2 regions of the Plantibacter sp. Mn2098 genome follow, and region 2 is predicted to be linked to the other one. Evidence: predicted binding sites of a transcription regulator. Region 2 holds the regulator's gene; the other holds the start of a gene.
The links. Region 2 encodes LexA, which represses DNA repair genes until DNA is damaged. Its sites were predicted from a motif close to TCGAACANNTGTTCGA; they were not measured.
Positions count from the first base shown of each region.

Region 1: the regulator LexA is predicted to act here: its motif matches at 1,724-1,739, upstream of ACL9RL_RS00785 (DUF222 domain-containing protein).

Region 1 is NZ_JBMOUH010000001.1:176,421-180,972, forward strand. Features, by position in the region: gene ACL9RL_RS00780 (MMPL family transporter) at 1-81, shown strand, start outside; gene ACL9RL_RS00785 (DUF222 domain-containing protein) at 334-1,695, opposite strand; gene ACL9RL_RS00790 (aldo/keto reductase) at 1,863-2,912, opposite strand; gene ACL9RL_RS00795 (TetR/AcrR family transcriptional regulator) at 3,014-3,601, shown strand; gene ACL9RL_RS00800 (DUF1684 domain-containing protein) at 3,787-4,552, shown strand, end outside.
Region 2 is NZ_JBMOUH010000010.1:192,729-197,280, reverse strand. Features, by position in the region: gene ACL9RL_RS16470 (histidinol-phosphate transaminase) at 1-916, opposite strand, end outside; gene ACL9RL_RS16465 (LysM peptidoglycan-binding domain-containing protein) at 955-1,347, opposite strand; gene lexA (transcriptional repressor LexA) at 1,617-2,309, shown strand; gene hflX (GTPase HflX) at 2,410-4,008, opposite strand; gene ACL9RL_RS16450 (class I SAM-dependent methyltransferase) at 4,050-4,552, shown strand, end outside.

The DNA of each region.
Region 1 (4,552 bases), on a different contig from region 2:
ATCGCCGTCGACGCCGACAACGGTTCCGCCGTCGTCGAGCCGCCCGTCGGCGGAGTCGTGATCGTGCGCGCCCCGCGCTAGGGAGGTCGCCGCGCAGATCCTCGGTCGCTGAGCGTGTCGAAGGGCAGGGCCTGTGGTCAGGCTGCGGGCACTTCGACAAGCTCAGTGACCGGGTGTTTCGGTTCTGCAATGGGCGTCGACGCCTCCGCGCAACGTGTACCCCCCGGTCCCTGAGCTTGTCGAAGGGCCCACATCGCGCAACGTCTGCGCCCGGTCCCTGAGCTTGTCGAAGGGCCCGCGCAGCGGTGGCCGCCGATGGTTCCGGCCGAGTGACTAGTCGCTGTCGACCGGTTGCAGCGGATACCAGTCGGGCGGATCGGGTTCAGTTGTGAACTCGCGTCCGCTCGGACTGATCCAATGCAGTACGTCGCCCGTGCCGCGTCTGAGCGACCAGTTCGTGTCGTGCTTGAGGTGATGGTGCTTCGAGCAGAGATGAGCGAGATTCGCTGCGGACGTCTCCCCGCCCTCTGACCACGGGATCGTGTGATCGAGGTCGCAACCTCGTGCAAGTCTGCTGCAACCGGGTGCTCTGCAGTGGGTGTCTCGGATGGCGAGCGCTCGTTTGAGGTCGACGGGTGGGGTGTATCTGTCTCGACCGACGGAGAGGATCGAACCGGTCTCGGGGTGGGTGAGGATTCTGATGAACGACTTCGCGTTGACGGTCAGACGCACCGCGGTTTCTGGATCGATGGGTCCGTAGCCCTCAAGCGATCCCGGGTGGTCTTCCACACCGAGCAGAGTCAGGACCGGGACGGTCACGTGGACGGTGGGCACGATGTCGTCGATGATCTGCTCCGGGGTCGGTGCCGGGGTCGGCGCCGGGGTCGGGGCTGATGCTGGGTCGAGCAGCGTAGATGGGAGCACATCACCACCAGGTGCAACGTTATGAGATGTTGCGTCGGTGGTTGTCGTGGTGACACCGAACAGCAGCAGGCTCTGGGCGTGGTCGGTCATGAGCTGGGCCCGAGTACGCGGGTCGCCGTGCCGCCTGGTGCCTGTGGCGAGTGCGGCGAGTCTTCCGTATGCGGCTGCCGCGATGGGTGCCGTTGTGAGGATCGACAGCCAGGACATGCCATCGGCTGCGGGGACGAGTGTGACGTGGCGCTCCTGCTTCGCAGTGTGGTGCCTCGTGGCAATCGTGGCGGGATGGAGCTTCTCACGCAGGATCCGAGCGCGCTGCTTGAGCTGAGCGGCTGTCCGGGTCTTTGCGATCGGCAGGACTCTGTGCTCGAACTCCGACCGGTCCACAGGGAGCACATCAGCGACCTGATCCACGATGACCCGCGCGTGACCGACGGAGATGCTACCGGCCGTCAACGCGGCGAGCGTCTGGGGGAGTTGACGGACGAGTACCTCCGACTCGCTGATCCGTTGCTGGATGGTGCGCTCGGGAATGCGGGTCATGGCCGAGAGCTCTGCCTGCAACGAGAGCCGGGCGAGTTCTCTCGCCCGGCCCGCAGGGGTGCCGACCGGCATCACGGTCTGCGCAGTGAAATCGGAGACGCTGGCGGCATCGGCATACAGTTTGGCGATCCTGGCCTCCGCCGCCGCGATGCCGTGCTGCTCCGCGACGATCTGGTCGCCGATGCTCGTGATGAGCGCCGCGACCTGATCGAACCTCGAAGGAATGTCCACTCATCAAGAATACCAAGGGGATGCACAATAGAACAGAGATTCGAAGAATCTGTGGAGAACTCGTGATGGGGTCGTTGTGTGAGGGAGTGCGCTTCGACAAGCTCAGCGACCGGGCTGAGACGTTCAGCGACCGGGCTAGACGTTCAGTGACCGGATGTCGAAGCAGCTCAACTGAGTGACATGCCGGGGATCCGAGCACGGATCGCCTCCAGCTCGGCCTCATCGGAAACACCCTGGAAGTCGTACCGCGGCGTGTATGGACCCTCCAAGGACCGGATCTCGTCGGCGGTGAGCGTCACGTCGAGTGACGCGACCGCATCGTCGATCTGCGCCGTGGTGCCCGCTCCGACAAGCGGCGCCGTGACGACGGGCTGGTGCCGCAGCCAAGCGAGCGCGATCGCGGCCCGGCTGGTCTCGTGGGCCTCTGCGACTCGACCGACGGAATCGATGATGGCGCGGTTCGCGACCTCGTCCGCCTCGGTGTACAGCATGTCGGCGAAGGCGCCGTCCGACTCGGAGCGGCCGGTCGACTTCGCATCGTCCCATGCGCGGGCCAGGCGCCCGCGGGCCAGTGGACTCCAAATGATCGTGCCGACGCCCTCGTCGAGGGCCAACGGGATCATCTCGCGTTCCTCTTCGCGAGCGAGGAGGTTGTAGTGGTCCTGCATCGAGACGAACCGCGCCCACCCGTTCTGCCGCTGCAGGTGAAGGGCTTTCGCGAACTCCCATGCGTGCATCGATGATGCCCCGAGATAGCGGACCTTGCCGGCCTTCACGAGGTCGTGCAGTGCTTCGAGCGTCTCCTCCAAGGGGGTCGCGTGATCGTTCCGATGCACCTGGTACAGGTCGATGTAGTCGGTGCCCAGGCGCCTGAGCGAGTGGTCGATCTCGGTCATGATCGACTTCCGCGACAGTCCACGGCCGTTGGGGCCCGGCCGCATGGGGTGGCGCAGCTTGGTGGCGATGACGACCGCGTCGCGATCGGCGAAGTCCCGCAACGCGCGGCCGAGGATCTCCTCGCTGGAGCCGTTCGAGTACATGTTCGCGGTGTCGAAGAAGTTGATGCCCGTGTCGAGCGCGTGCTTGATGAGCGGGCGCGACTGCTCTTCGGTCTTCGACCAGACGGGGTGCCCCCGGTCGGGTTCGCCGTAGGTCATCGCACCGATCGCGATGGGGGAGACGTCGAGTCCGGTGGTGCCGAGCTTCACGTAGTCCATGGGGTTGCCTCCTGCTATCCTGAACATGCGGAGAGTTCTCCGCAACTGATCCGAAACTAGCGGAGGATTCTCCGCATGTCAATCAAGGGCATGATCGACTCATGACTGAAGCGACTCCGGCCACCTATGGCACGCAACGGCAAGCGGCCGCGAGGAATCGTGCGGCCATCATCGACGCCGCTCACGAACTCTTCGCCGAGAACCCCCTCGTTCCCTTGAACGACGTCGCGAAGCGGGCCGGCGTCGGCCCCGGCACGCTCTATCGCCACTTCCCGTCGCGGGAAGACCTGATCCTGGCGGCATATCAACACGACATCGAGCGGCTCACCCTGATGGTCGATGAGGTCCTCACAGCATCGGCTTCGGCTCACGAGGCCTTCATCACCTGGTTCGAAACGCTCGCCGGCTACATCAGGATCAAACACGGCCTCGGCGACGCGCTCCACAGTGCCGCTGCGCAGGACGTCGTCGACTCGTCCTGGGCGCCAGCGACCGCCGCCGTCGCCAAGCTGGTCGACGCATGCATCGTCGAAGGGTCGATCGCGCCCGGCCACGACCCCGCCGACATCATCATGCTGATGTCGTTCCTCTGGCGGGTCGCGCCGACCGATGCGGGCATCGCGCAGGGGCGACGACTCACGGCCATCGTCTTCGAGGGTCTGCGGGAGTCGCCTCGCGAGTCGTACTAGGCGGCAGCGCCCGACCCACCCGTCTCTGTCCGCAATTCCGGAACTCTCGGGCTGATCGCGCCCGAAGCAGCGATATTCGGCCTCGAAGGGTCGCAAACGGCTCCGACGTTCCGGAATTGCGAACGATGTTTCGTCGGATTGCAGCGCGCGGAGTGCACCGGGGCGGAAGCGCATAGCCTCGTCGCATGACGAATCTCGACCACCGCACCGCCGCAGACTCGATCGATGCAGACTCGATCGATGCACAGGCGGGCGATGCAGTCTCGACCGCCGCAGAGGCGCTCGCCGCCCGCCGTGCGGAACGCCGCGACCAGGTGACGTCGCGTCGAGGGCCGGCAGCCTTCCTCGCCGGCGAGTTCGTGACCGACCCGGACCAGCGGATCGATGGCGCGCCCGGCCGCTGGTCGCCGCTTCCCGACGGCGGAGCCGGCTTGCTCGTGCGCGCAGACGCCTCGGAAGGGGTGCGCATCGGCGGCGTGCTCGTCGACGGTGAAGCGGTGCTGTACGCCGACGCGGGGTCCGGACCGACCATCGCCGAGTTCCCCGACGGCGCAGAGGGCGTCATCTTCAGCTACGACCGCACGAAGTTCGCGTTGCAGGTCTGGCGCTCCGACTCGGACTGGGCGAAGCGGTTCCACGACATCGCCGCGTACCCGAGGGACACCGACTGGATCGTGACGGCTTCCGTGCGTCCCGTCGCCGCCGGGCGAACCGTCGCGATCACCCACCACCGCGACCCGAACCCCGTCGCGGTGCCGGTCGTCGCAGAGCTCACCTTCACACACGACGGCGCCGAACACCACCTGCTGGCGACGCCGGGACCCGCGGGGGAGGACCAGCTCCTCGTCCACTTCCGCGATGCCACGAACGGCGACGAGTCCTACGCCTCCGGCCGCAGCGTCCGCGTGCAGAACACCGGAGCCGCAACCGTCGACCTGGACTTCAATCAGG
Region 2 (4,552 bases):
GCACGAAGTTCGAGCCACTGCGGTGCGGTGCGTAACCGAGTGAGGCGAGTTCGGTCACCAGGCGGTCGCGCTGTCCACGGATGTCGTCGACCATCGCGAGCATCTCATCAGCGTGGCGGAGCGCCGCGGTCGCAGCCGCCTGGGTGAGGGCGCTCAGGTGGTACGGCAGCCGGACGAGACGCAACGCATCGACGACAGCCGGATCCGCGGCGAGGTAGCCGAGGCGAACACCGGCGAAGGCGAACGCCTTGCTCATGGTGCGCGAGACGATGAGACGCGGACGTCCCTCCAGCAACGTGAGCGCGCTCGCCTCGCCATCGGGTGCGAACTCCGCATACGCCTCGTCCACCACGACGATGCCCGTCGACGCCTCGTAAACGGCTTCGATCGTCGCGAGTGGGAGCGGTGTGCCCGTCGGGTTGTTCGGTGAGCACAGGAACACGAGGTCCGGGTTCGCGTCGCGAACCTGCCGAGCCGCAGTTTCCGGGGACAGCTCGAAGTCGTCGTCACGCGTTCCGGGGATCCAGGAAGTTCCGACGCCAGCTGCCAACAGCGGGTACATCGAGTACGTCGGCACAAAACCGAGGAGCGAACGCCCAGGTCCGCCGAACGCCTGCAGGATGTGCTGCAGGACCTCGTTCGATCCGTTGCCGGCCCAGATCTGATCGGCTGTGACGCCGTGCCCGAGGTACCGTGCGAGGGACTCGCGGAGTTCCGTGAACTCGCGGTCAGGATAGCGGTTCACCGTGAGCACGGCCGCGGCGAGTGACGCCACGATGTCGTGGGCGACGTCCTCGGGGATGGGGTGGGTGTTCTCGTTGACGTTCAGCGCAACGGGCACATGTGCCTGCGGAGCGCCGTAGGGAATTTTCCCTCTGAGGTCGTCGCGGATGGGGAGGTCGTCGAGAGCGGTCACCCGACAATCGTACCGACCGCCGGGGATGCAGGCTGCGCCTAGTCCGTGTACTTGATCGGGATGGCCAGACGCTGGCCCGGCTCTACGCCGGACGACGTCAGCTGGTTGAGGTTGATGATGTCCGCGACGACGTCACGCGGGTCCGCCGTGGGGGCGATGGACTTGGCGAGCTGCCAGAGCGACTCCCCCGCGTCGACCGTCACGTAGGTGAAGGACGCGCCCTGGCCAGCCGCTCCGATGTCCGGACCGGACGCGATGGCGTTGCCGGCCGAGATGGACAGGACGGCGATGGCTGCCACGACGGGCAGCGCAGCGAGGGTGGTGAAGACGACGCGACCGCGGCGCGTGAGGCGCAGTCGCGTGCGTGGTGCCGTGGTGGTGCGTGGAGCCGTGTTCGAACCGGTCGGGATACCGATGAGTGCTGCAGTCATGACTACCTCCAAGTGCTCGCCTGCAGGAACCATGGGGTTCCTGACGAGAATTCGTATCCGGTGTTCGGCCAGGAACACCGGATACGAAGCTGTGTTCCGAATATATATTCGATTGTTCGAATCTTCAACCCTGTTTTCGTACCTTGTTGCACACGAATGTGCGACACGCTCGAACGAATGTTTGTCTGAGGCACGCCGGGCGGATACAGTTTCGAGTGTTGGAGTGAGTACACCAGCACCCACTGACACTGGTCCGGGCAGGAGCGACAATGGCAGCGAACGGTAGGAGCGACGGGGCTCACGAGCGAACGGGCACGCGGCGGCGGAAGAGCCTCAGCGAGAAGCAGCTCGCCATCCTCGACGTGATCCAGCGCGCCGTCGCCTCACAGGGCTACCCGCCGAGCATGCGCGAGATCGGCGATGCCGTCGGCCTCGCATCCCTCTCGAGCGTCACACACCAGCTCAACCAGCTGGAGCTGTCCGGCTACCTGCGCCGCGACCCCAACCGTCCGCGCGCCCTCGAGATCCTCATCGACCTGCCGAGCGCGACGGAGGGCACCCCCTCCGAGAACGCCCCGTCCGTCGGCGACGCCGCCATGGTGCCGCTCGTCGGCCGGATCGCCGCCGGCATCCCGATCACGGCGGAGCAGCAGGTCGAGGAGATCTTCCCGCTCCCCCGTCAGCTCGTCGGCAAGGGCGACCTCTTTATGTTGAAGGTCGTCGGGGAGTCGATGATCGACGCCGCCATCTGCGACGGCGACTGGGTGGTCGTGCGTGAGCAGAAGACGGCGGAGAACGGCGACATCGTCGCGGCCATGCTCGACGAGGAGGCCACGGTGAAGGTGTTCCGCCAGCGCGACGGCCACACCTGGCTCCTCCCCCGCAACTCGGCGTTCGAACCCATCCTCGGCGACCACGCCGACGTCCTCGGCAAGGTCGTAGCGGTGCTGCGTAGCGTCTGATCGGACCGGCGCACGCCGCGGCCGACGCCGCCTACACGGCAGAACGACAGAAGGACCGGATCGAGAATCGATCCGGTCCTTTCCTGTCGATAGATCGGGGTCAGTCGGCGGCGGAGTGCGATGCTCCGGCGACGGCGAGCGGCTCCGCAGCGGCGTGTACGGCACGGGCCGCCGACGCCTCCATCGCGAAGGGTTCGAGGATCGCGGCGATCTCGTCGTTCACAAACGCGTGCACGATGGTGCCGTGCTCGTCATAGCTCGTCTCGACGACCTTGCCACGCTCGTGGAGCACCGTCACGAGGTCTCCGCGGTTGTATGGGACCAGCACGTGCAGCTCTCGGCTGGGCGACGGCAGGACCTCCTCGATCCGCTCCATCAGCTCATCGATACCGACACCCGTGCGTGCCGAGACGAACACGGCGTCCGGTTCGAGACCACGCAGGACGAGCAACTGGCCGTCATCCACCAGGTCGGATTTGTTGAACACGACGATCTCGCGGATGTGCCTCGCACCGACCTCGCCGATGACATCGCGAACCGTCGCGATCTGGCCGGCCGGATCCGGGTGCGACGCGTCCACCACGTGCACGATGACGTCGCTGTCCGCGACCTCCTCGAGCGTGGAACGGAACGCTTCGACGAGCTGGTGCGGGAGATTCCGAACGAACCCGACTGTGTCCGCGAGCGTGTACTCACGGCCGTCAGAGGTGACGTTGCGGCGCACGGTCGCGTCGAGGGTCGCGAAGAGCGAGTTCTCGACCAGCACACCGGCCTTCGTGATGCGGTTCAGCAGACTGGACTTGCCGGCGTTGGTGTACCCGGCGATCGCGACCGACGGAACGGTGTTCCTGCGACGGTTCGCACGCTTGGCCTCACGTGCCGGCTTCATCGCGACGATCTGCTTGCGCAGCTTCGCCATGCGCGTGTGGATGCGACGACGGTCGAGTTCGATCTTCGTCTCACCAGGACCACGCGAGCCCATACCGGCGCCGGCGCCACCGACCTGGCCGCCGGCCTGACGGCTCATCGACTCACCCCAGCCGCGGAGGCGAGGGAGCAGGTACTCGAGCTGGGCGAGTTCGACCTGTGCCTTACCCTCCCGGCTCTTCGCGTGCTGGCTGAAGATGTCGAGGATGACTGCCGTGCGGTCGATGACCTTGACGCCGACGACATCCTCCAGGGCGCGTCGCTGGCTGGGCGCGAGTTCCGTGTCCGCGATGACGGTGTCGGCGCCGAGCGCCTTCACGACGTCGCGGAGCTCGATGGCCTTGCCCCGACCGAGATAGGTGGACGGGTCCGGATGCGGACGGCGCTGCAACAGTCCGTCGAGGACCACGGCGCCGGCGGTCTCAGCGAGGGCTGCGAGTTCGCGGAGCGAGTTCTCGGCGTCGACGAGCGAGCCCTGCTGGTACACGCCGATGATGACGACGTTCTCCAGCCGCAACTGGCGGTACTCGACCTCGGTGACGTCCTCGAGTTCCGTAGACAATCCAGCGACGCGCCGCAGCGCCTGCCGATCCTCTCGATCGAACTGCTCGCCGTCGTCCGCCGTGCCACCCGCGGTGTGCTCCGACTGCAATGCTGCAGCAGAACTCCCGAACAACGAGTAGCCCGACGACTTCACAGCGGCGCTCGACAGGACCCGCTCGACGACATCGTCGGTGGTCGGCTGGATCGAATCGTCGTCTGGCTTCGTCATCGCGTTAACCCTACTTCCTTACTCTCCGGTACGTTTCATCTATGGCACAAGAGCACTATTTCACTCCTGAACCCGGCAGCGAGTTGAAGCTCCGCCCCATCAGCGTCACCCTCGCTGGGGTTCGACGGGAACTGCATTCCGCAAACGGCATCTTCAGCCCCGATCACGTCGACACCGGCACGCAAGTCTTGCTGGCCAATGTTCCGACCCCGCCGCCGGCGGGCGATCTGCTCGACATCGGCTGCGGGTGGGGGCCCATCGCGCTCTCCCTGGCGCTCGCCTCTCCCGACGCGACCGTGTGGGCTGTCGACGTCAACGAGCGTGCTCTCGAGATCACCCGGTTGAACGCCGAACGCCTCGGCCTCACCAATGTCAACGCGGTGCTCCCCCAGGATGTTCCCGCCGACGTACGCTTCGCGACCATCTGGTCGAACCCGCCCATCCGCATCGGCAAGGTCGCCCTGCACGAGCTGCTCCTGCAGTGGGTGCCGCGGCTCGCCGCCGACGCCGATGCCTGGCTCGTTGTGCAACGGAACCTCGGCTC